Regions from separate parts of the Staphylococcus sp. NRL 16/872 genome, predicted to be linked through region 2. Evidence: predicted binding sites of a transcription regulator. Region 2 holds the regulator's gene; the other holds the start of a gene.
What was found. Region 2 encodes CtsR, which represses protease genes until heat stress. Its sites were predicted from a motif close to ATGGTCAATAAAGGTCAAACA; they were not measured.

Region 1: clpB (ATP-dependent chaperone ClpB) is a predicted target of CtsR. The motif match lies at 6,979-6,999, and genes of this name have one in related genera.

Annotation. Positions count from the first base shown of each region.
Region 1 covers NZ_CP119327.1:1,902,513-1,913,989, forward strand. The annotation lists gene opp3b (oligopeptide ABC transporter permease) at 1-767, opposite strand, end outside; gene MT340_RS09505 (DUF3899 domain-containing protein) at 1,015-1,392, shown strand; gene fabF (beta-ketoacyl-ACP synthase II) at 1,469-2,713, opposite strand; gene MT340_RS09515 (beta-ketoacyl-ACP synthase III) at 2,727-3,668, opposite strand; gene MT340_RS09520 (YjzD family protein) at 3,896-4,096, shown strand; gene clpB (ATP-dependent chaperone ClpB) at 4,316-6,925, opposite strand; gene MT340_RS09530 (acyltransferase family protein) at 7,254-9,080, opposite strand; gene MT340_RS09535 (metal-sulfur cluster assembly factor) at 9,499-9,807, opposite strand; gene MT340_RS09540 (Cof-type HAD-IIB family hydrolase) at 9,927-10,751, shown strand; gene MT340_RS09545 (CoA-disulfide reductase) at 11,019-11,477, shown strand, end outside.
Region 2 covers NZ_CP119327.1:2,295,285-2,306,761, reverse strand. The annotation lists gene MT340_RS11445 (MFS transporter) at 1-224, shown strand, start outside; gene MT340_RS11440 (PadR family transcriptional regulator) at 214-726, shown strand; gene pdxR (MocR-like pyridoxine biosynthesis transcription factor PdxR) at 902-2,266, opposite strand; gene pdxS (pyridoxal 5'-phosphate synthase lyase subunit PdxS) at 2,365-3,252, shown strand; gene pdxT (pyridoxal 5'-phosphate synthase glutaminase subunit PdxT) at 3,256-3,810, shown strand; gene MT340_RS11420 (NupC/NupG family nucleoside CNT transporter) at 3,911-5,125, opposite strand; gene MT340_RS11415 (CtsR family transcriptional regulator) at 5,282-5,743, shown strand; gene MT340_RS11410 (UvrB/UvrC motif-containing protein) at 5,767-6,330, shown strand; gene MT340_RS11405 (protein arginine kinase) at 6,323-7,330, shown strand; gene MT340_RS11400 (ATP-dependent Clp protease ATP-binding subunit) at 7,346-9,820, shown strand; gene radA (DNA repair protein RadA) at 9,957-11,321, shown strand; gene MT340_RS11390 (PIN/TRAM domain-containing protein) at 11,348-11,477, shown strand, end outside.

The sequences.
Region 1 (11,477 bases), 390 kb from region 2:
AAACCCGGCACTCCGAAGATATTCTCAATTGTTAGTGTACCTGTTAATATCCCCGCTAACATTGGTACAAGAATGGTAATTATTGGTATTAAAGCATTTCTCAATGCATGTCCAAACAGTATTCTCAAAGAAGAGTTCCCTTTTGCTCTTGCTAGTAATATGTAATCTGAACTTAACACTTCAATCATTTCTGCTCGAATATACCTTGCAACTGTGGCCATTACCCCAGCAGATAAAGCTAATGAAGGCAATACTGCTGTTGAAAATCCTTCCCAACCTGCTACTGGGAACCAGCGTAAACGTACCGCGAACACATATTGTAAAAGTACTGCTAATACGAATGAAGGTACTGATACAGCGATTACTGAAATAACAGTTGTTGTATAGTCTACCCAAGTGTTTTGTTTCGTCGCTGCTGCTACACCTAGAATTAAACCTAGAATGACCCCTATAACCATAGCGGTAATCCCCATTTCCATTGATGGAATTAATCTTGGTCTAATAAGCCCCCATACCGGTTGATTATGATATTGAAACGAATATCCAAAGTCCCCTGTTACGACATTTTTCAAATAATGAAGATATTGCACTGCTATTGGATCATTTAAACCATACTTTTCATTAAGAATCGCCTTTTGTTCAGCGCTTAATTTCGCATCGTTGAATGGTGATCCAGGCATTAATTTCATTAAGAAAAATGTAATAGTAATAATAATGAAAAGTGATAAAAACATGTAGCCCAAACGTTTCAAAATATATCTAGTCATCAAGCATCCCCCTTTTTGAATTTTCTAAATTAACATTCCCTTCGAAATTTTCAGAAATATTTATTAATATTATATATACTATTTTCATACAATTGCAATATTATTTTACATTTCATTAATAAAAGTATGATTTTTTATAATCTTTAATAAACACATAGGTTTTATTAAAATTATTTGCAAAATTCTATATTTATATTCTTTTAGGAGTAAGTTAAAATAAATTAAATCGTTAACTGGAGGTATGACTATGAGGAATTTTAATAACTGGATAATATGGCTACTCATCACTCCTACTTTATCAGTCATACTATGGTTTATTTTTACTAACCATTCTTTCATTTCATTTATAAATACACTGTTTTACATATCTTTTATTATCTTTATACTCATATTCATTATTTTGCTAGTTCAAGAAGGTATTTTTGATGCGACAAGTTATGGTTTTAGAAAGATTCGTTATCAACTTTCTTCACGCGCTAAGAAGAAAATGATGGAATATGATGATTTTTTCAATCCTCAACAAGCTAAAAAAGATACCTATTTTGTTTCTACATGGATAGGACCTGCTTTAATGAGTAATGTTGCTTATTTTATTCTTACAATTATTATTTCCTTAACTTTATAAATGTCTTTCTCACACAAAAAAGACCATGAACACTCATCGAGTTGTTCATGGTCTTGCATTTTCAAAAATAAGTGTATTACGCTTCGAATTTCTTAAAAACTAATACGGCATTATGTCCACCAAAGCCAAGACTATTACTCATAGCATAAGTAATTTCTAAATCTTGAGCTTCATTAGGAACAATATCTAAGTCACATTCTGGATCTGGCGTATTAGCATGGATTGTTGGTGCCACTTTAGAATCACGAATAGATAATGCTGAGAAGATGGCTTCAAGTCCACCTGTAGCCCCTAATAAATGACCAGTCATAGACTTAGTTGAGCTTACTTTCAAGTCTTTAGCAGCGTCACCGAAAGTATTCTTAATCGCTTTAATTTCATACATGTCACCTACTGGTGTACTAGTACCGTGCGCATTTAAGTATTGAACCTCTTTCGCTTCAATGCCAGCATCATCTAAAGCAGCTTGCATTGCGCGGGAACCACCTTCACCTTCTGGCGCTGGTGCAGTGATATGATACGCATCACCGGTTGAACCATACCCTACGATTTCAGCGTAAATTTGAGCACCACGAGCTTGTGCTGATTCTAGGGATTCAATAACTAAGATACCCGCACCTTCACCCATTACTAAACCATCACGGCCTTCTTGGAAGGGACGACAAGCTGTTTCTTTATCATCGTTAGTGGATAAAGCACGACTCGCACTAAAGCCAGCTAATGCCATGTGTGTAATAGGCGCTTCAGTACCACCTGTAATCATTGCATCTGCATCGCCACGTTGGATGATTTTAAATGCTTCACCAATTGAGTTCGTACCTGTTGCACATGCAGTAACAGTAGAACCATTTGGTCCTTTTGCACCTAAATCAATTGAGACTTGGCCAGTCGCCATGTCAGGAATAAGCATAGGAACGAAGAAAGGACTTACTCTTCTTGGGCCTTTCTTTTGTAATGTAGTATGAGCGACTTCAAATGTTTCCATACCACCGATACCTGAGCCAATCCAAACACCAATACGATCCGCATTGTCTTCTTTAATTGTTAATTTAGCATCTTCCACTGCTTGACGTGCAGCAACTACAGCGTATTGTGTGAAACGATCCATACGGCGTGCTTCTTTTTTCTCCAAATGATCTTCAATATTAAAATCTTTAAGTTCACCTGCTAAATGAACATTATAGTCTTCAGTGTCAACACGTGTAATCGTATCAATACCGTTAACACCTTTTAAAGCATTCTCCCAACTTGAATGGGCATCGTTTCCGATAGGTGATAATGCACCCATGCCTGTAATTACAATTCTTTTATTCTCAGTCATACATTATATCCTCCTATTTACCCCATTTGATAACCATAGCGCCCCAAGTTAGGCCACCACCGAAACCTACTAATACTAAAGTATCGTCATCTTTAATTCTTCCATTTTCTAATTCTTGTTGAATACTTAAAGGTATTGAAGCTGCAGAAGTGTTACCAAATCGGTTGACAGAAACACTCATCTTTTCTCTTTCTATACCCAATCTTTCTCGTGCTGATTCCATAATTCTAATGTTCGCTTGATGTGGAATAAACATATCAATATCTTCAGACTGTAAACCAGCTTTTTCTACTACACGTGTAGAAGCATTACCCATTATTCTAACGGCAAATTTAAATACTTCACGTCCATTCATTACTAGTTTACCAGTATCTTTGTCTAAATATAAGTATTTACCACCCGAACCATCTGATCCCATCTCATAGCTAATAATGCCTCGACCTTCAGATACTTCTCCGATGACTACAGCACCAGCACCATCACCAAATAAGACTGCAGTAGAACGGTCAGTTAAATCTGTAATTTTAGATAATTTATCTGCCCCTACAACCAATATATTTTTATAATCACCTGAATGAATATATTGTTTAGCAGTAATCATTGAATACATAAAGCCAGAACAAGCAGCTAATTGGTCCATCGTTGGCACTTTGCCTGTACCTAGTTTTTCTTGTAACATATTTGCTACTGATGGAAATGGCATATCGCCCGTTGCAGTAGCAACAATAATCATATCTATATCAGTAGGTTCAATACCTGCGTCCGCAATCGCTTTTTTACTTGCTTCATAAGCTAAGTCTGATGTATCTTGGTCTTCGTTCGCCCAACGTCTTTCTTTAATGCCTGTCATTTTAGAAATCCATTCATCTGACGTTTCTAAAAACCCCTCGAAATAGGCGTTGTCTACCACTTTATCAGGCGCATATGCACCGAAACCTTTTATACCTACGTTCATGAACGTACACCTTCTTACTTCATTTTTTAATACCAGGTATTAATTTAACACATTTTTTCTTCTCAACTCAAGTAGTTACACTTTTTTAGCCTTTCTTTTTAGGAAAATTAATAAAAATCACAATACGCCTAAATTTTAGAACAATTTCCAACACTTACCTACTAACACTATACAAACAATACACTTTACATTAAAATGAAAGTATATAAATTTTGGAGGTCATTTGTATGAAACACCTCATCACATTTATCTGGGCATTAATCTTAATGCAAATGGTTAACTTTGTATTAAACAGTTTAAATGGTGGCGGCTCAGCAAACTATATTACACCAGTCGTTATAGCAGTATTCATTACAATTATGATTGCTATCTTAGGCGCTATGATTAAACCAAACGATTATGCCCGTAAAGGTAACAGACATATTTAATAATACTTATTAAATAGTTCAAAAATACGGTTGATGAAACTTTTAACGTTCCATCAACCGTATTTTTTGTATTAAATATATGAATAAATATCTTACCTGGCTTAAGCTATGCCTAGGGCAAGCGAACCCAACAATATGCAGAAATACATTGAATTCCCATAAAAAATAAAAAACCTAGAAAGTGCTCATCACACTCCCTAGGTTTTTCCTCATAAATCATTATTCATTTTCAGGTTTTTGCACATCGAAAGTTAATTCATGATTGTCATCTAAATCAACATTTATCACAGTACCTTCTGGTAAACTTTCTCTAATCATCATACGTGCTAATGGTGTTTCAATTTGACGTTGTACGAAACGTTTCAATGGTCTTGCACCAAATTGTGGTTCGTACGCTTCTTCGCCCAACCATTTTTTTGCATCATCAGATACTTCAATAGAAAGACGTTGATCCATTAAGCGAATATTTAATTGAGTTAAAATTTTATCAACAATCATACTCATATCGTTAATAGACAATGGTTTGAATAATACAATATCATCCATACGGTTTAAGATTTCTGGTTTAAAGAAGGCATGTAAGCTATCCATTACAGCTTTTTCAGTGTCTTCAGTAATTTCACCACTATCTTTAACGTTTTCAAGTAACACTTGTGAACCAATATTACTAGTCATAATAATGATAGTATTTTTAAAGTCCACGCTACGTCCTTTAGAGTCAGTTAAACGACCTTCGTCTAGGATTTGAAGTAATACGTTGAATACATCACTATGAGCTTTTTCAACTTCATCTAAGAGAATAACTGAATAAGGATTACGTCTTACCGCTTCAGTTAATTGACCACCTTCATCATGACCTACATAACCTGGAGGGGCACCAATTAATCTAGAAACAGAGTGTTTCTCCATATACTCACTCATATCAATTCTAATCATATGTTTTTCAGAATCGAATAATGAAGCAGCAAGTGATTTAGCTAATTCAGTTTTACCTACACCAGTTGGTCCTAAGAATAGGAAGCTACCAATTGGTCTATTAGGGTCCTTAATACCTGCACGTGCTCTTACCACTGCATCTGATACTAAATCTACAGCTTTATCTTGACCTACTACACGTTCGTGTAGGATGTCACTTAAGCTTAATAATTTTTCTCTTTCAGTTTCAACTAATTTAGATACTGGAATACCAGTCCATTGACTGACAATATCGCCAATTTCTTCATCAGAAACAACTTCACGAATCATACGTTCACTGTCGCCTTGTTCGTCTTGGTATGCTTCCTCAAATTCTTTTAATTCTTTTTCTAATTGAGGAATTGTACCGTATTGTAATTCAGCTGCTTTTTCATAGTTGCTTTCAGTTTGAGCATCCTCTAAAGCTTGACGACTACGGTCTAATTCAGCACGTTTTTCTTGTACTTTCGCGATTTTTTCTTTTTCTTGTTCTACACGAGATTGTAGAGCAGCTTGTTTTTCTTTTTCATTAGAAAGTTCTTCTTGTAATTCTTCTAAACGAAGTTTACTTGCATTATCAGATTCATTTTTCAATGCACTTTCTTCGATTTCTAATTGCATAACACGTCGGTTAACTTGGTCTAATTCAGTTGGGTTAGAACCCATTTCAGTACGAATTGTTGCACAAGCTTGGTCGACCAAGTCGATGGCTTTATCTGGTAAGAATCTATCAGTAATGTAACGATCTGATAATTCAGCTGCTGCTACTAAGGCACGGTCTTGGATTCGTACACCATGATACACTTCATAACGTTCTTTCAAACCACGTAATATTGAAATAGTATCTTCAACATCTGGTTCACTTACGCCTACTTTTTGGAAACGACGTTCTAATGCAGAGTCTTTTTCAATATATTCTCTGTATTCATTTAAAGTAGTAGCACCGATACAATGTAATTCACCACGTGCTAACATTGGTTTCAACATGTTGCCAGCATCCATTGCGCCGTCTGTCTTACCAGCGCCAACTAACATGTGGATTTCGTCGATGAATAAGATGATACGTCCATCAGATTCTTTCACTTCTTTAAGCACTGCTTTAAGACGCTCTTCGAATTCACCTCTGAATTTCGCACCAGCAACTAAGGCACTTAAGTCTAATTCAAAGATTGTTTTATCTAATAAAGATTCAGGCACATCTTTACGTACAATACGTTGCGCTAAACCTTCAACAATGGCAGTTTTACCTACTCCTGGTTCACCAATTAATACAGGGTTGTTTTTTGTTTTACGACTTAAGATTCGAATTGTATTACGAATTTCTTCATCTCTACCAATAACAGGGTCCATTTTACCTTGGCGTACTTCTTCTACTAAGTCACGACCATATTTTTCTAAAGCTTCGTAATTTACTTCTGGATTTTGTGAAGTCACATGATTTCCCCCTCTTACTTTAGTAATAATTTCTTTTACAACTTCTTCTTTATTACCTACAAATTGCTTTGTAATATCGTCAATATCCATTGCAGCACGTAAGATATGTTCCATTGAGATATATTCATCTTCATATTCTTTCATATATGATTCAGCTTTATTTAATAATTCATTTGCTTTTGAACCAATATATTGTCCGTATTGAATGTTATCTCCTTGTACTGAAGGATAATTTTTTAATTTATTTGTATACGCTTGATTTAATTCATTAGTATCTATATTTGCGCGTTCTAATATGCTTTTAAATAAGCTATCAGTTTCTTCTAAAGTTCCTTTTAATATAGCTTCAATTTCAATATTTTGTAATTCATTTTCTTTACTCAATTCAACCGCTTTTTGTAATGCGCCTTGAATTGCATATGTCATTTGATTAATATCCAAATTTATTCACCCCTACTTATTTAATAAGAGCAAGATCAAATACTTCTTTTTTGACTTTGACTTTCTTTGACCTTAATTACATTATAGACCCTCTTAGACTATTAAGCAACATTTATACTCAGCTTTTTTTATTTTTTGAAAATGCGCGCCACTACAAGTTTCACACGTTTTCATTATCATCTTTCACATCATGTTTTATCACATTATGCTTATATATAAACATTCATTTCTTTACCTTTTCAGCTTTAAAGTCAAACTTAGCCACATTAAATGAAAACAAAAATCAGACCAGCTCAATGAATCATTTCACTAAACTGGCCTGTCATAATTATTTATTTTTTGTATTTTTCTTAATTGCTTTCAGTATTTCATCAGATAGTGCTTCCACACCATTATATTCTAGGTGCACGCCGTCAGGAGCAAAGTAGTTTGAATGACCTTCTGAACGTTTATACCAATCCACTAATGTAACATTTTTATGATTTTTAGCTGCATCAGCTAATTGTTTATTCACATTATCTTGCCAATCTCTTGGTACACGAGTATTGACTAAATAAATTTGCGCTTTACCAAATTTACTAATCAATTGATCTAACTCTTCTTTAGTAAAGTCACCATTCGTACCAAGTTCTAAGACAACTTGATCTGAAGGTTTATTATAATTTTTATAGTTATTAGCAATTGTCAACGCTTCTTGTAAATGACGTCCAACTTTACCATCAATTGTAGCTTTTGGAACTTGAGATTTGAATGCTTCTCCAATATCCACCATTACTGAGTCACCAATTAATAACGGACTAATATTTGTATAAACTTGATCTTTTTTCTTACTATTTGTTGATGAGCCATCAAGTTTAATATTTTCTCCTGGCATCATTCTCACTAAATATTTGTCTGTTTCATTCGTATTAAATGAATTCGCTTTGTTTGTAATTTCATCTTTTCCAAAACGATCAAATGCACCAGCAAATATTAATAATAACGGAATCGTTAAAATGGTTATAACGATAGTTCTAATAAATTTAGATCGTCGTAAACGACTGAATGAGAAAGCTTTAAGTCCCTCTCTTCTAAATGGTGTTTCTACATAACGGTAAGATAATTCAGCAAATAAAACAGTTAAAATAATATCAATAATATAGATATAAGCCGGAATCTGTCCATCTGTAAAGTGAATATGTACGAAACTGATAACCGCGAAATGCCATAAATACAGACTATAAGAGCGTTTACCAATATAAACGAGCACTGGATGACTAAGAAACTTTGCTAGTATCGTACTCGGATGGACTACGCTTGCAATAATAAATAACGTTACTCCTGAAATGAGGTAGAATCCTCCATTGTATATCCATGCACTGTTATCACTTACTGTAAAGAATAATATGATTAATATGACCAAACCAACTACACCTACACCGTCTATAGTACGTTGTAGAACAGCTGGTGGTTTTGCTTTTAATTTAAAAGGTGGCCACATAAACGCTAATATCACACCAAGTAACAACGTTTGTAAACGCGTATCTGTACCAAAGTAAACGCGAGAATATCCCACGTTTGGTTGTGAAATTATCACCATCGCTAATAAAGAAATTAACGATATAATCCAAAATATCAATGTAACATTTTTATACTTTTTGATCGTTAACAATAAAATGACTAACACAAATGGGAAAAATAAATAAAATTGTTCTTCAATAGCAAGAGACCATAGATGTTTAAGTGGCATAAATGAAAATTGTTCAAAGTAGTTTACATCTTTCGCAATATACCACCAATTTGAAACATAAAATAATGCAGCAAACATATCATGTTTCACTCGCACAATTTGTTGTGGTTCAAATATTAATGTAGCTAACCCGATCACGATTAAAAGTGCTAACACAGCCGGAAGTAAACGTTTAATGCGTCGTATCCAGAACCGTTTAAGATTAATGATGCCGTTCTCTTCGTATTCTTTTAGTAGTAAACTCGTAATCAAATAACCAGAAATTACAAAGAATGTATCTACACCTAAAAATCCACCTTTAAGCCATTGTCTATTAAGATGATAAATAATGATGCCAATAACAGCGATGGCTCTTAAGCCATCTAACCCAGGCATGTAGCGCATTTTAGTCTTACGATCCTTACTTTTGTTTAACTTTACTTTCATTGTTCTCATTCTTTCCCTATAAAATAATAAATTTCGTATAAATTCATTAAATTTAAAAGCACTGCAAGTTAGGATAAAACGTAAGCCGATGATCTTTAACAACAGTTAAATTGATTAATTGTAAACTTTACAAAAATTTGAAAGACTGTCGAATATCTTATACTTAGTTGACTGAGCCTTCATTCACAATATGAAGTTTGATATTAAATATGTATCTCTTATGGTATAAGTCTTATATATAGTAGTATAAAATAGAAATCAATTCAATTTATATTACAATAATGTCACCCTTTAATTTTGTTCTTTTTTGAAATTGATATTTATTTTATTCACTTGTTTGCTATATGGTTCTGCCTTTTTAAGAAAAATAAAAAGCAATAGTACAGCATTAATGTGTACTATTGCTTAATAGAGAAATTTAGCCTACGCCTAAAGCAATCTTAGCGTATCTAGACATCATATCTTTATTCCATGGTGGATTCCAAACGATATTAACTTCTGTATCTTGAATTTCAGGAATTTCTGCTAATACAGTTTTAATTTGTTCAATAATTTGTGGTCCAAGCGGACAACCCATTGATGTTAATGTCATTTCGACTGTACATAAACCGTCGTCATCAACATTCACTTTGTATACTAAACCTAAATTAACAATATCAATACCTAATTCAGGGTCAATTACCATTTCAAGTGCACCAAGGATACTATCTTTTAATGCTTCTTCCATTAGTATCACCTCTCAATATTATCTTCCCTTAATATATCAAATATCCGACAAAACGCCAATAAAATGCTATGATACAACTACACAAGAAATTTGATGATATGTTACTCAAGGAGAAATTTATGGAACCGTATTTAATTTGTTTAGACTTAGATGGAACATTATTAAATGATAATAAAGAAATTAGTTCATATACAAAACAAGTTTTGACAACATTGAAGAAACAAGGACATCGTATCATGATTGCGACTGGGCGTCCTTACCGCGCGAGTCAAATTTACTATCATGAGCTTAATATGGATACGCCCATTGTTAATTTCAACGGAGCCTATGTCCACCATCCTAAAGCAGATGATTTTGAAACAACGCATGAAGTGCTAGATGTAGATTTATCTCGCCACATGATTGAAGCACTTCAAAAAGCCAATGTGACAAACATTATCGCTGAAGTACGTGACCATGTATTTATCAATAACCATGACCCACGTTTGTTTGAAGGCTTTTCAATGGGAAATCCTAAAATTCAAACGGGTAATTTATTAGAAGAATTAGATGAAGCCCCTACTTCTATTCTGGTCGAGGCGGAAGAAGTCAATATTCCACGTATCAAACAAATGCTGACTCGCTTCTATGCTGAGAATATTGAACACCGTCGTTGGGGCGCACCATTTCCTGTTATTGAAATCGTGAAACGTGGTATTAGTAAAGCACGTGGGATCGATCATGTGAAAGACTATTTAAATATCGACCCATCTCATATTATCGCTTTCGGTGATGAAGATAATGATATCGAAATGATTAAATATGCTAAATATGGAATCGCTATGGATAACGGTTTAGATGACTTAAAACATATCGCCAACCATATTACGCATTCTAATAATGAAGATGGTATTGGACGTTATCTCAACGATTTCTTTGAACTAAATATTCCTTATAAAGGATAAACGTTGATAGAGAGTGAGGTCGGGACAAAAGCGTTTAGGATTTGAGCAGAACCGAACAATGAGCAAAATTGTTTCTCAAATTTTGTCGAGTTGTGACGGCAACCCCAGCTTTCTTTGCTTGTAGATTTTCTTTTTGAAAATCTCTGTGCTGAGGGCCCCTCTGCCGAAAATCCTGCTTTTGGGACGCCGTTAATCGGTTTCCCAGAGCATAAATTCTTTATGTCTCAACCTCACTATTTTTATGACATAGATAATGGAGGATTATATATGACTAAGATAATTGTTGTCGGCGCTGTGGCGGGTGGTGCAACGTGTGCTAGCCAGATTCGTCGACTAGATGAAGACAGTGACATTATTATTTTTGAAAAGGACCGCGACATGAGTTTCGCAAATTGTGGCCTGCCTTACTACATCGGTAACGTTATAACTGAACGCGGGGATGTCTTACCTCTTACGCCTGAAAAGTTTAAAGATAAGAAAAACATTACTGTGAAAACGTATCATGAAGTAATTAGTATAGATGATAAAGCGCAAATAGTAAGTGTATTAAATCATCAAACTGGCGAAACATTTGAAGAATCATATGACAAATTAATTTTAAGTCCTGGTGCGAGCGCAAATCGATTAGGATTCGACAGTGACATGATCTTCACATTGCGTAACATGGAAGATACTGATGCAATCGATGACTATATTAAACAATATAAAGTAAAAAAAGCCTTAGTT
Region 2 (11,477 bases):
AAATTTTAGATAAAATTAAAAAAGAAGTTACAAAAAAATCAAATCAAATAAATAAAGATGGTAAAGAAATTAATAACAAAATAATGGAGATATCAGAGAGAAAAATAAATGAGGCATACTTAAAAGTTTTTTCTAAAGCTATTCCATTTATTATTATTTCAATATTTATTAGTTTGCTTTTTAAAAAAAATAAAAAAGAAAGTAAGGGATTGCATGAAGAGTAGGGGCGTAATATTAGGGTTACTTAATAAAAAGCCAAGAACTGGTTATGAACTGAATGAAGTATTTCAATCTGTATTTACTCATTTTTTTGATGGATCATTTGGAATGATATATCCTACCTTAAAAGCACTCGAAAAGGAGGAGAAAATTAAAAAAAAGGTAATTTATCAAGAGGGAAAACCAAATAAAAATGAATTTAGTATTACTTCTGAAGGAGAAGAAGAGTTTCTGAAATATCTATTCTCTGAAGTTGTGAAAGAAAGTAGAAAATCTGATTTTTTAATGAGGTTATATTTTGGAGAATATTTAAATGAAGAGAAATTAAATGAAATAATTAGAAAAGAAATTGAGTATAAGAAACAATTAATAAAACAATTAAAAAGTGATTATGAAAAATGGAAGAACAAAATAACAGTAACTCAACAATTATCATTTGATATAGGGATTGAGCAATATAAGTCAGAAATAAGAGTTTTGGAAAATTACATTGATAAACATGAATAACGTGAAAATTCTTTTAGATTATAATTTTAATAGCAAAGCAAAAAAGATGCGAGCACTTGTCTCAAAGTAAAGAAAGTTCCTTAGCGCCGATGGTAGCAGATTTACATTTCGCTAGAGAGTAAAAAGATTAAGTACAAATAAGAAATTAAAATAATTTGCACTTAATCTTTCTTTTTTATATAGTTAGCGCTTTAATTAGAACATCAGTATGTGTTTCTAATTCTTCATTTGGTATGCCTCCAAAGCCTAATATAAATTTTGGATGCTTTTGAAAAATATTATCATAATTATAGGCTTTTAATTTTAAACTTAGTTGTTCAGCATTTTTTAGACATTCTTCAAGTGTAAGTCCATTTACAACTTTAATAGTAAAATGCATACCTGTAAGGGCGCCTTCAATGAGTAGTTGATCTTTATAAGGTTCTAAACATTTAAGTATATAATCTAGTTTTTCGCGATAGATTTTTCTCATTTTATTTAAATGCCGTTCAAAACTGCCTGAGGCCATGAAGTTAGCAATAATGTGCTGAACATGGACAGGAACCGTATTACTTTCTTTATGTGGCAATTCATAATATTTTTGCAATAATTTGTTTGGGAGCACAACATAAGCAATACGACAACTTGGAAATAGGGATTTTGAAAATGTACTAATATAGATTACTTTTTCATTTCTATCTAAACTTTGTAGGGCAGGGATAGGTTTGCCATAATATCTAAATTCTGAATCATAGTCGTCTTCAATAATATAGCGTTCTTCTTTTTGATGGGCCCACTTAATAAGTTGGGTTCTTTTTTTTAAATTCATCACATAACCAGTTGGAAATTGATGGGAAGGTGTAATATACAAAAGATCATTATTTGAATGAATGACTTGATTAGTATTTATACCATTTTTTTCAACAGTAGCTTGGATATAGTCACGATTTTTCTTATCTAATACTTGTTTGATGGGCGGATAACTGGGTTTTTCTATAATGAATGATGAATCTTTTAATAATTCTGTGACCATATTTAATAATTGTTCTGTTGAAGAGCCTATAATTATTTGTTTGGGATGAGAAGACACGCCACGACTATTAAATAAGTAATGAGCTATTTGTTGTCTTAAAGATAACTCTCCCTGTATGTTACCTTTTTCTAAAAGAGCTAACTGATTATCTTCGAATACTTCTTTAGCGTATTTTCTAAATAAATGAAGGGGGAAATACTCCGCATCAATTTCAGCCAAATTAAAAGCATACTTGTATTTAGGTTCACTCTTTTCTTCATTAATATTACTTATTTGATAATCATTTGTATTAACGATAGGAAGTGCTTGAATATCTGAAACATAATAGCCTGAACGTGGCTTTGAATATATAAAACCTTCATCCAGCAAAAGTTGATAGGCATGTTCTATAGTAGTATGGCTTAAAGACAAATGTTCACTTAGCTGGCGTTTAGAGGGGAATTTATCATTGGCTTGGTATTGACCTTCGATAATCTGGTTTTTTAATTTTTCATAGAGAGAAATATATAATGTTTGCTTATTAGACATATTGAACTGACCCCTAATTTTATAAATAAATTGTACCTTTTTAAATATCAGTTTATAACTTAAAATGGATTTAATCAATTGGAAAAGGGGTAAATTATATGTCTAAAATTGTAGGATCAGATAGAGTTAAACGAGGAATGGCTGAAATGCAAAAAGGCGGCGTTATTATGGACGTTGTCAATGCAGAACAAGCTAAAATTGCGGAAGAAGCCGGCGCAGTAGCAGTTATGGCTTTAGAACGTGTACCATCTGACATCAGAGCAGCTGGTGGGGTAGCACGTAGCGCTAATCCTAAAATTGTTGAAGAAGTTATGAATGCAGTATCTATTCCTGTTATGGCTAAAGCACGTATTGGTCATATTACTGAAGCACGTGTATTAGAAGCTATGGGTGTAGACTATATTGATGAATCAGAAGTGTTAACTCCAGCTGATGAAGAATATCATTTAAGAAAAGATCAATTCACTGTACCTTTCGTTTGTGGTTGCCGTGATTTAGGTGAAGCAGCACGTCGTATTGGCGAAGGGGCAGCAATGTTACGTACTAAAGGTGAACCTGGAACTGGTAACATTGTTGAAGCAGTAAGACATATGAGAAAAGTGAACTCTGAAGTAAGTCGTTTAGTAGTGATGAATGATGACGAAATCATGACTTATGCTAAAGAGTTAGGTGCACCATTTGAAGTATTAAAACAAATTAAAGATAATGGTCGCTTACCAGTAGTTAACTTTGCGGCTGGTGGTGTAGCAACACCTCAAGATGCTGCTTTAATGATGGAATTAGGCGCTGATGGTGTATTCGTTGGTTCAGGTATTTTCAAGTCAGACGATCCTGAGAAATTTGCTAAAGCAATTGTTCAAGCTACAACTCATTACCAAGATTATGAATTAATCGGTAAATTAGCAGCTGAATTAGGTACTGCTATGAAAGGTTTAGATATGAACAAAATTTCATTAGAAGAACGTATGCAAGAGCGTGGTTGGTAAGATATGAAAATAGGTGTATTAGCTTTACAAGGTGCCGTGCGTGAACATATTCGTCATATCGAATTAAGTGGTCATGAAGGCATCGCAGTGAAAAAGGTTGAACAATTAGATGAAATAGATGGTTTAATTCTTCCTGGGGGTGAATCTACCACTTTAAGAAGACTTATGGACCTCTATGGCTTTAAGGAAAAGTTACAACAATCTGATTTACCAATGTTTGGTACATGTGCAGGATTAATTGTACTTGCGAAAGATGTTGAAGGTGAAGCAGGATATTTAAAAAAATTAGATATTACTGTTGAACGTAATTCATTTGGTAGACAGGTTGATAGTTTTGAAGCTGAACTTGATATTAAAGGCATTGCTGAAGATATAGATGGTGTATTTATTCGTGCACCACATATTTCTAGCGTAGAAGATGGTGTAGAAGTATTAAGTTCTGTAGGTGACAAGATTGTTGCCGTTAAACAAGGAAACTATTTAGGGGTATCGTTCCACCCTGAATTAACTGATGATTATAGAGTGACACAATACTTTATTGATCATATGATTAAGTAATATAAATTATGAGAAGGCGCTCAAAAAGGGCGTCTCCTTTTTCAAATATAAAAAATAAAAACCTAGAACTTAAGCGTTCTAGGTTTATTTATGCGCTAGATTAAATGAAGAATCCAGCGATTGCTGCTGAGATAAATGACACTAATGTCGCACCGAATAATAGTTTAAGACCAAAGCGAGCTACGACGTCACCTTTCTCAGAGTTAAGTGATTTAATGGCACCTGAAATGATACCGATTGAACTGAAGTTAGCGAATGATACTAAGAATACTGAAGTAATACCTTTCGCATGTTCAGAAACACCTTTTAAGTGACCTAATGATTGCATTGCAACGAATTCATTAGATAATAATTTAGTTGCCATTATTGAACCTGATTTGACAGCGTCTTCCCAAGGTACGCCAGCTAAGAAAGCTAATGGAGCAAAGATAAATCCAATTAATGTTTGGAAATCCCATTTAATTGCGCCACCAGATATTAAACTAAAGGCACCACTTACTAATCCGTTTAATAATGCGATGATAGCGATATAACCGATTAACATAGCGCCAACGATAACAGCAACTTTAAATCCATCTAAAATGTATTCCCCTAACATTTCGAAGAAGGATTGTTTCTTCGTTTCACTTTCATCTACTAATAATTTGTCGTCTTCTTCATTAACTTTATATGGATTAATGATTGAAGCGATAATGAAACCACCAAATAAGTTTAAGACAACGGCGGTTACAACATATTTAGGTTCAATCAATGTAAAGTATGCACCGATGATTGATGCTGATACGGTAGACATTGCTGAAGCTGTTAATGTGTATAAACGTTGTTTAGGAATGTAAGGTAACTGTTGTTTTAATGAAATGAAAACTTCAGATTGTCCTAAAATGGCAGCGGCTACTGCATTGTAAGATTCTAAACGTCCCATACCATTAATTTTAGAAATTAAGAAACCTAACACGTTAATGATCCAAGGTAAAATTCTAGTGTATTGTAAGATACCAATTAATGCTGAAATGAAGACGATTGGTAATAAAACACTGAAGAAGAATGGTGGGTTCTTAGGATCTACAAATTTAAATCCACCAAATACGAAATTGACCCCTTCTGCTGCTTTTTGTAATAAGTAATTAAACCCTTCTGAGATACCACCGATTACCGTGATGCCTGCTGTTGTTTTTAATAAAATAAACGCGAAAACAAGTTGGATGACTAACAATATCCCCACATATTTCCAGCGGATATTTTTTCTGTCAGAGCTAAATAAAAATGCAAGTGCTAAAAAGAAAATTATCCCTATAATCCCAATAAGAATATGCATGATTCTACTCCTTTAAATTTTTACTTTACCTTATATAATACAATAAATTAGTTTAAGTAACATCATAATTTTTCAAATTATAAAAACAAATTGGTTGAAAAAGGTCAAAGATGCTCATATAATATAGTCAAAGAAGGTCAAAAGAGGTGGTAAATCATGCACAACATGTCTGACATCATAGAACAATACATTAAAAAATTATTTGAAGAAACTAATGAAGATGTGGTAGAAATCCAAAGAGCAAATATTGCTCAACGTTTCGACTGTGTACCTTCTCAATTAAATTATGTCATTAAAACAAGATTTACAAATGAACATGGCTATGAAATAGAAAGTAAACGTGGTGGCGGAGGTTATATCCGAATCACAAAAATTGAAAATAAAGATGCGACAGGGTATATTAATCACCTAATGCAACTTATCGGTCCATCTATTTCACAACAACAAGCGTATTACATTTTAGATGGTCTGTTAGATAAAAATCTGATTACCGAAAGAGAAGCTCGAATGATACAAGCTGTTGTTGATCGTGAAACTTTAAAAATGGATGTTGTTGCGAGAGATATTATTAGAGCAAATATTTTAAAACGTTTATTACCAATTATTAATTACTATTAATAGAAAAAGCGAGGTGTCTATGTGTGCTTTGCGAAAATTGTCATTTAAATGAAGCAGAGGTTAAACTCACAGTTAAAAGTAAAGAAGGCACTTCTGAAAAGTGGGTATGTTCGATTTGTGCTCAAGGAGATAATCCTTGGCAACAAAATGAACCTACGTCATCGCATTCCCAGTTCCAAGATGATATAGAAGAAGCATTTGTGGTGAAACAAATTTTACAACATCTTGCTACCAAACACGGGATTAATTTTCATGAAGTGGCTTTTCAAGAAGAAAAACGATGTCCAACATGTAATATGACGTTAAAAGATATAGCGCATGTAGGGAAATTTGGATGTGCAAATTGTTATGCGACATTCAAAGATGACATTATAGATATTGTGAGACGAGTACAAGGTGGACAATTTGAACATGTAGGCAAAACACCTCGATCTTCTCATAAAAAACTAGCTATAAAAAAACAAATTGAAGAAAAAACAAAATACTTAAATATATTAATAGAAGACCAAAATTTCGAAGAAGCTGCTGTAGTACGAGATGAAATTAAAGCTTTAAGAGATGAGAGCGAGGTGGGACCTCATGAGTGATATTAACGCTCACATTAGTGAATGGATGAAAGAAACTTCTGAAGCGCCTATTGTTATGTCATCACGTATTCGTTTAGCGCGTAATTTAGAAAATCATGTCCATCCATTGATGTTTCCATCTGAGCAATCAGGTTTTAGAGTGATTAATGAAGTTCAAGATGCATTGCCTGAGTTAACTTTGATGAGATTAGATACGATGGATCAACAAAATAAAATGAAACTTGTGGCGAAACATCTTGTTAGTCCTGAATTAATTAAACAACCTGCCTCAGCAGTGTTATTAAATGAGAATGAATCGATGAGTATCATGCTTAATGAAGAAGATCATATTCGCATTCAAGCAATGGGAAGTGATTTGTCATTACATGAGCTATATGCAGAAGCATCTGAAATTGATGACCAACTCGATGAAAAGGTTGATATAAGCTACGATGAGCATTTAGGCTATTTAACGACTTGTCCTACTAATATAGGTACAGGTATGAGAGCAAGTGTCATGCTTCATTTACCTGGCTTATCTATTATGAAAAGAATGAATCGTATTGCTCAAACAATTAATCGTTTTGGATTTACGATTCGAGGTATATATGGAGAAGGTTCACAAGTTTACGGACATATTTATCAAGTTTCAAATCAGCTAACACTTGGTAAAACAGAAGAAGAAATTATTGATAATTTAACAGAAGTTGTTCAACAGATTATTAATGAAGAGAAACAAATTCGTGAACGTTTAACTCAGTATAATGAACTTGAAACATTAGATCGTATCTATCGTTCATTAGGTATATTACAAAATAGTCGAATGATATCAATGGAAGAAGCGTCTTATCGATTAAGTGAAGTGAAATTAGGCGTGGATTTAGGCTATCTATCGTTAAATAATTTTAAGTTTAATGAACTGATGGTTAGCATCCAATCCGCATTTTTATATAATGACGAAGATGAAACAGTATCTGTCAATGAACGACGAGCAGATATTTTAAGAGAACATACAAAATAGGAGGTATAGAACGATATGCTATTTGGTAGATTAACTGAACGCGCACAACGTGTATTAGCACATGCGCAAGAAGAAGCAATCCGTTTGAACCACTCAAATATAGGTACAGAACATTTATTACTTGGTTTAATGAAAGAACCTGAAGGTATCGCAGCTAAAGTGTTAGAAAGCTTCAATATTACTGAAGATAGAGTGATTGAAGAAGTTGAAAAATTGATTGGTCACGGCCAAGAACAAACAGGTACGCTTCATTACACACCAAGAGCGAAGAAAGTCATTGAGCTCTCTATGGATGAAGCTAGAAAGTTACACCATAACTTCGTAGGTACAGAGCATATTTTATTAGGTTTAATCCGTGAAAATGAAGGCGTAGCAGCTCGCGTCTTTGCCAATTTAGATTTAAATATTACAAAAGCACGCGCACAAGTAGTGAAAGCATTAGGTAGCCCAGAAATGAGCAATAAAAATGCGACAGTAAATAAATCTAATAACACACCGACTTTAGATAGCTTAGCACGTGATTTAACAGTAATTGCTAAAGATGGTACGTTAGATCCAGTCATTGGTAGAGATAAAGAAATCACACGTGTGATTGAAGTATTAAGTCGTCGTACTAAAAATAATCCTGTTTTAATTGGTGAACCTGGCGTAGGTAAAACAGCTATTGCGGAAGGTTTAGCGCAAGCTATCGTTAATAACGAAGTGCCTGAAACATTAAAAGATAAACGCGTGATGTCATTAGACATGGGAACCGTTGTAGCAGGTACAAAATATCGTGGTGAATTTGAAGAGCGCTTGAAAAAAGTAATGGAAGAAATTCATCAAGCAGGTAACGTCATTTTATTCATCGATGAATTACACACATTAGTAGGTGCTGGTGGCGCTGAAGGTGCTATCGATGCTTCAAATATTTTAAAACCAGCCTTAGCACGTGGTGAATTACAATGCATCGGTGCTACTACATTAGATGAATACCGTAAAAACATTGAGAAAGATGCAGCCTTAGAGCGTCGTTTCCAACCTATTCAAGTGGATGAACCTACAGTAGAAGATACAATTGCTATTCTTAAAGGTTTACGTGATCGCTATGAAGCACATCATCGCATCAATATTTCAGATGAAGCACTTGAAGCGGCTGCAAAATTAAGTGACCGTTATATCTCTGATCGTTTTTTACCGGACAAAGCCATAGACTTAATTGACGAAGCAAGTTCAAAAGTAAGATTAAAAAATCATACAACACCTAATAACTTAAAAGAAATTGAACAAGAAATTGAAAAAGTGAAAAACGAAAAAGATGCTGCTGTTCATGCACAAGAATTTGAAAACGCAGCCAACTTACGTGATAAACAAACAAAATTAGAGAAGCAATACGAAGATGCTAAAAATGAATGGAAAACATCTCAAGGTGGACAATCTACTTCATTATCTCAAGAAGATATCGCTGAAGTCATCGCTGGCTGGACTGGTATTCCATTAACTAAAATTAACGAAACAGAATCTGATCGTTTATTAAACCTTGAAGACACATTGCATCAACGTGTCATTGGACAAAAAGACGCTGTGACTTCAATTAGTAAAGCCGTACGTCGTGCTCGTGCTGGATTGAAAGATCCTAAACGTCCGATTGGTAGCTTTATCTTCTTAGGACCTACTGGTGTAGGTAAAACAGAATTAGCTCGTGCATTAGCTGAGTCAATGTTCGGTGAAGATGATGCTATGATTCGCGTTGATATGAGTGAATTCATGGAGAAACATGCAGTGAGCCGTTTAGTCGGAGCACCTCCAGGTTACGTAGGTCACGATGATGGTGGTCAATTAACTGAAAAAGTTAGACGCAAACCTTATTCAGTTATTTTATTCGATGAAATTGAAAAAGCACATCCAGATGTGTTTAACATCTTGTTACAAGTACTTGATGATGGTCATTTAACGGATACTAAAGGACGTCAAGTTGACTTCCGTAATACAGTGATTATCATGACATCAAACGTAGGTGCACAAGAATTACAAGACCAACGTTTCGCTGGTTTCGGTGGCGGTTCTGAGGGCCATGATTACGAAACAATTCGTAAAACTATGATGAAAGAATTGAAAAATGCGTTCCGTCCAGAATTCTTAAACCGTGTCGACGATATTATCGTCTTCCACAAACTTACTAAAGATGAATTGAAAGAAATCGTAACAATGATGGTTAATAAATTAACTAAACGTCTTTCAGAACAAGATATCGACATCGTTGTAACGGATAAAGCTAAAGAGAAAATTGCTGATGAAGGATATGACCCTGAATATGGTGCACGTCCATTAATTAGAGCGATTCAAAAAACAATCGAAGATAACTTAAGCGAATTAATCTTAGAAGGTAACCAAATCGAAGGTAAAGAAGTCATGATCGACCATGATGGTAACGAATTTAAATATGATATTCGCGAAAAAAGTAATGATGAGGCAACTGAAGAAGAACCGACTTCTGACGTTGAAGCATAAACAGTTATGATAAGGTCAAGGCGATACGTCTTGACCTTTAATTTTTTACTCCTTTTCTTTTTTTATCTTTACATTTGTCATTATTAATCGATACATATAAAATAGATTTGTTCATAGAAAAATCGGAGGTGCAATTTTGGCCAAAAAGAAAGTGATTTTTGAGTGTATGGCTTGTGGCTACCAATCACCTAAATGGATGGGTAAGTGTCCTAATTGTGGTGCCTGGAATCAAATGGAAGAGATCATTGAAAAAGCTGCAAACCCTAAACATGGCGTTAAAGCGAAAGAATCTAGCGCTAAAGTACAAAAATTAAATAATATTAAGCACGAAGCAACACCAAGAGTACAAACAGAATCTAAAGAATTTAATCGCGTTTTAGGTGGAGGCATCGTCAGTGGCTCGTTAGTGTTAATTGGCGGAGATCCAGGTATTGGTAAATCTACGTTATTACTACAAATTTGTGCATCACTATCACAAAAATTAAATGTTTTATACATTACTGGTGAGGAATCATTGAATCAAACTAAGTTACGTGCAGATCGACTAGAAGAAGATTCAAGTAATTTAAATGTTTTAGCTGAAACAGATTTAGAAATGATTCACCAAACTGTACAACAAGAACAACCAGATATTTTAGTTGTGGATTCTATTCAAACAATATATCACCCTGAAATTAGTTCAGCACCTGGTTCTGTTTCACAAGTGCGTGAAAGCACACAAAGTTTAATGAATATTGCTAAACAAATGAATATTGCTACATTTATAGTAGGACATGTGACTAAAGAAGGACAAATTGCTGGTCCACGATTATTAGAACATATGGTAGATACAGTACTGTATTTTGAAGGTGATGAACACCACGCTTATCGCATTCTGCGAGCCGTTAAAAACCGTTTTGGTTCTACGAATGAAATGGGTATTTTCGAAATGAAACAAAGTGGATTAAAAGGCGTACAAAATCCTTCTGAAATGTTTTTAGAAGAACGTTCTACTAATGTTCCAGGATCTACTATTGTGGCAACGATGGAAGGAACGCGGCCATTACTTATTGAAGTGCAAGCTTTAGTGACGCCAACTACATTTAATAACCCAAGACGTATGGCGACGGGTATTGATCACAACCGCTTAAGTTTGTTAATGGCAGTATTAGAGAAAAAGGAAAATTATTTATTACAACAACAAGATGCTTATATCAAGGTAGCAGGTGGGGTACGTTTAACTGAACCTGCAGTAGACTTAAGTGTGATTGTGGCTACTGCCTCAAGCTTTAAAGATAAAGCTGTAGATGGACTCGATTGCTACATTGGTGAAGTTGGTTTAACAGGTGAAGTCAGACGTGTGTCACGCATTGAACAACGTGTGCAAGAAGCGGCGAAATTAGGGTTTGAAAGAGTGATTATTCCTCAAACTAATATTGGAGGTTGGACATTCCCAGAAGGTATTCGCGTAGTAGGTGTGTCAACTGTACATGAGGCTTTAAAATATGCGTTTAAAGCATAATTAAGACAGCTAAAGAGGTGAGAGTTATGAGAGTATTGAAGGGTATAGTCGTGATTATCTATATCATTCTTGGTACAGCGTTTGGTATTTTATTAATACCCGAGATACTAAAGGATTTAAATATAAAAGATTATCCTATTTTAACCAATTACTATA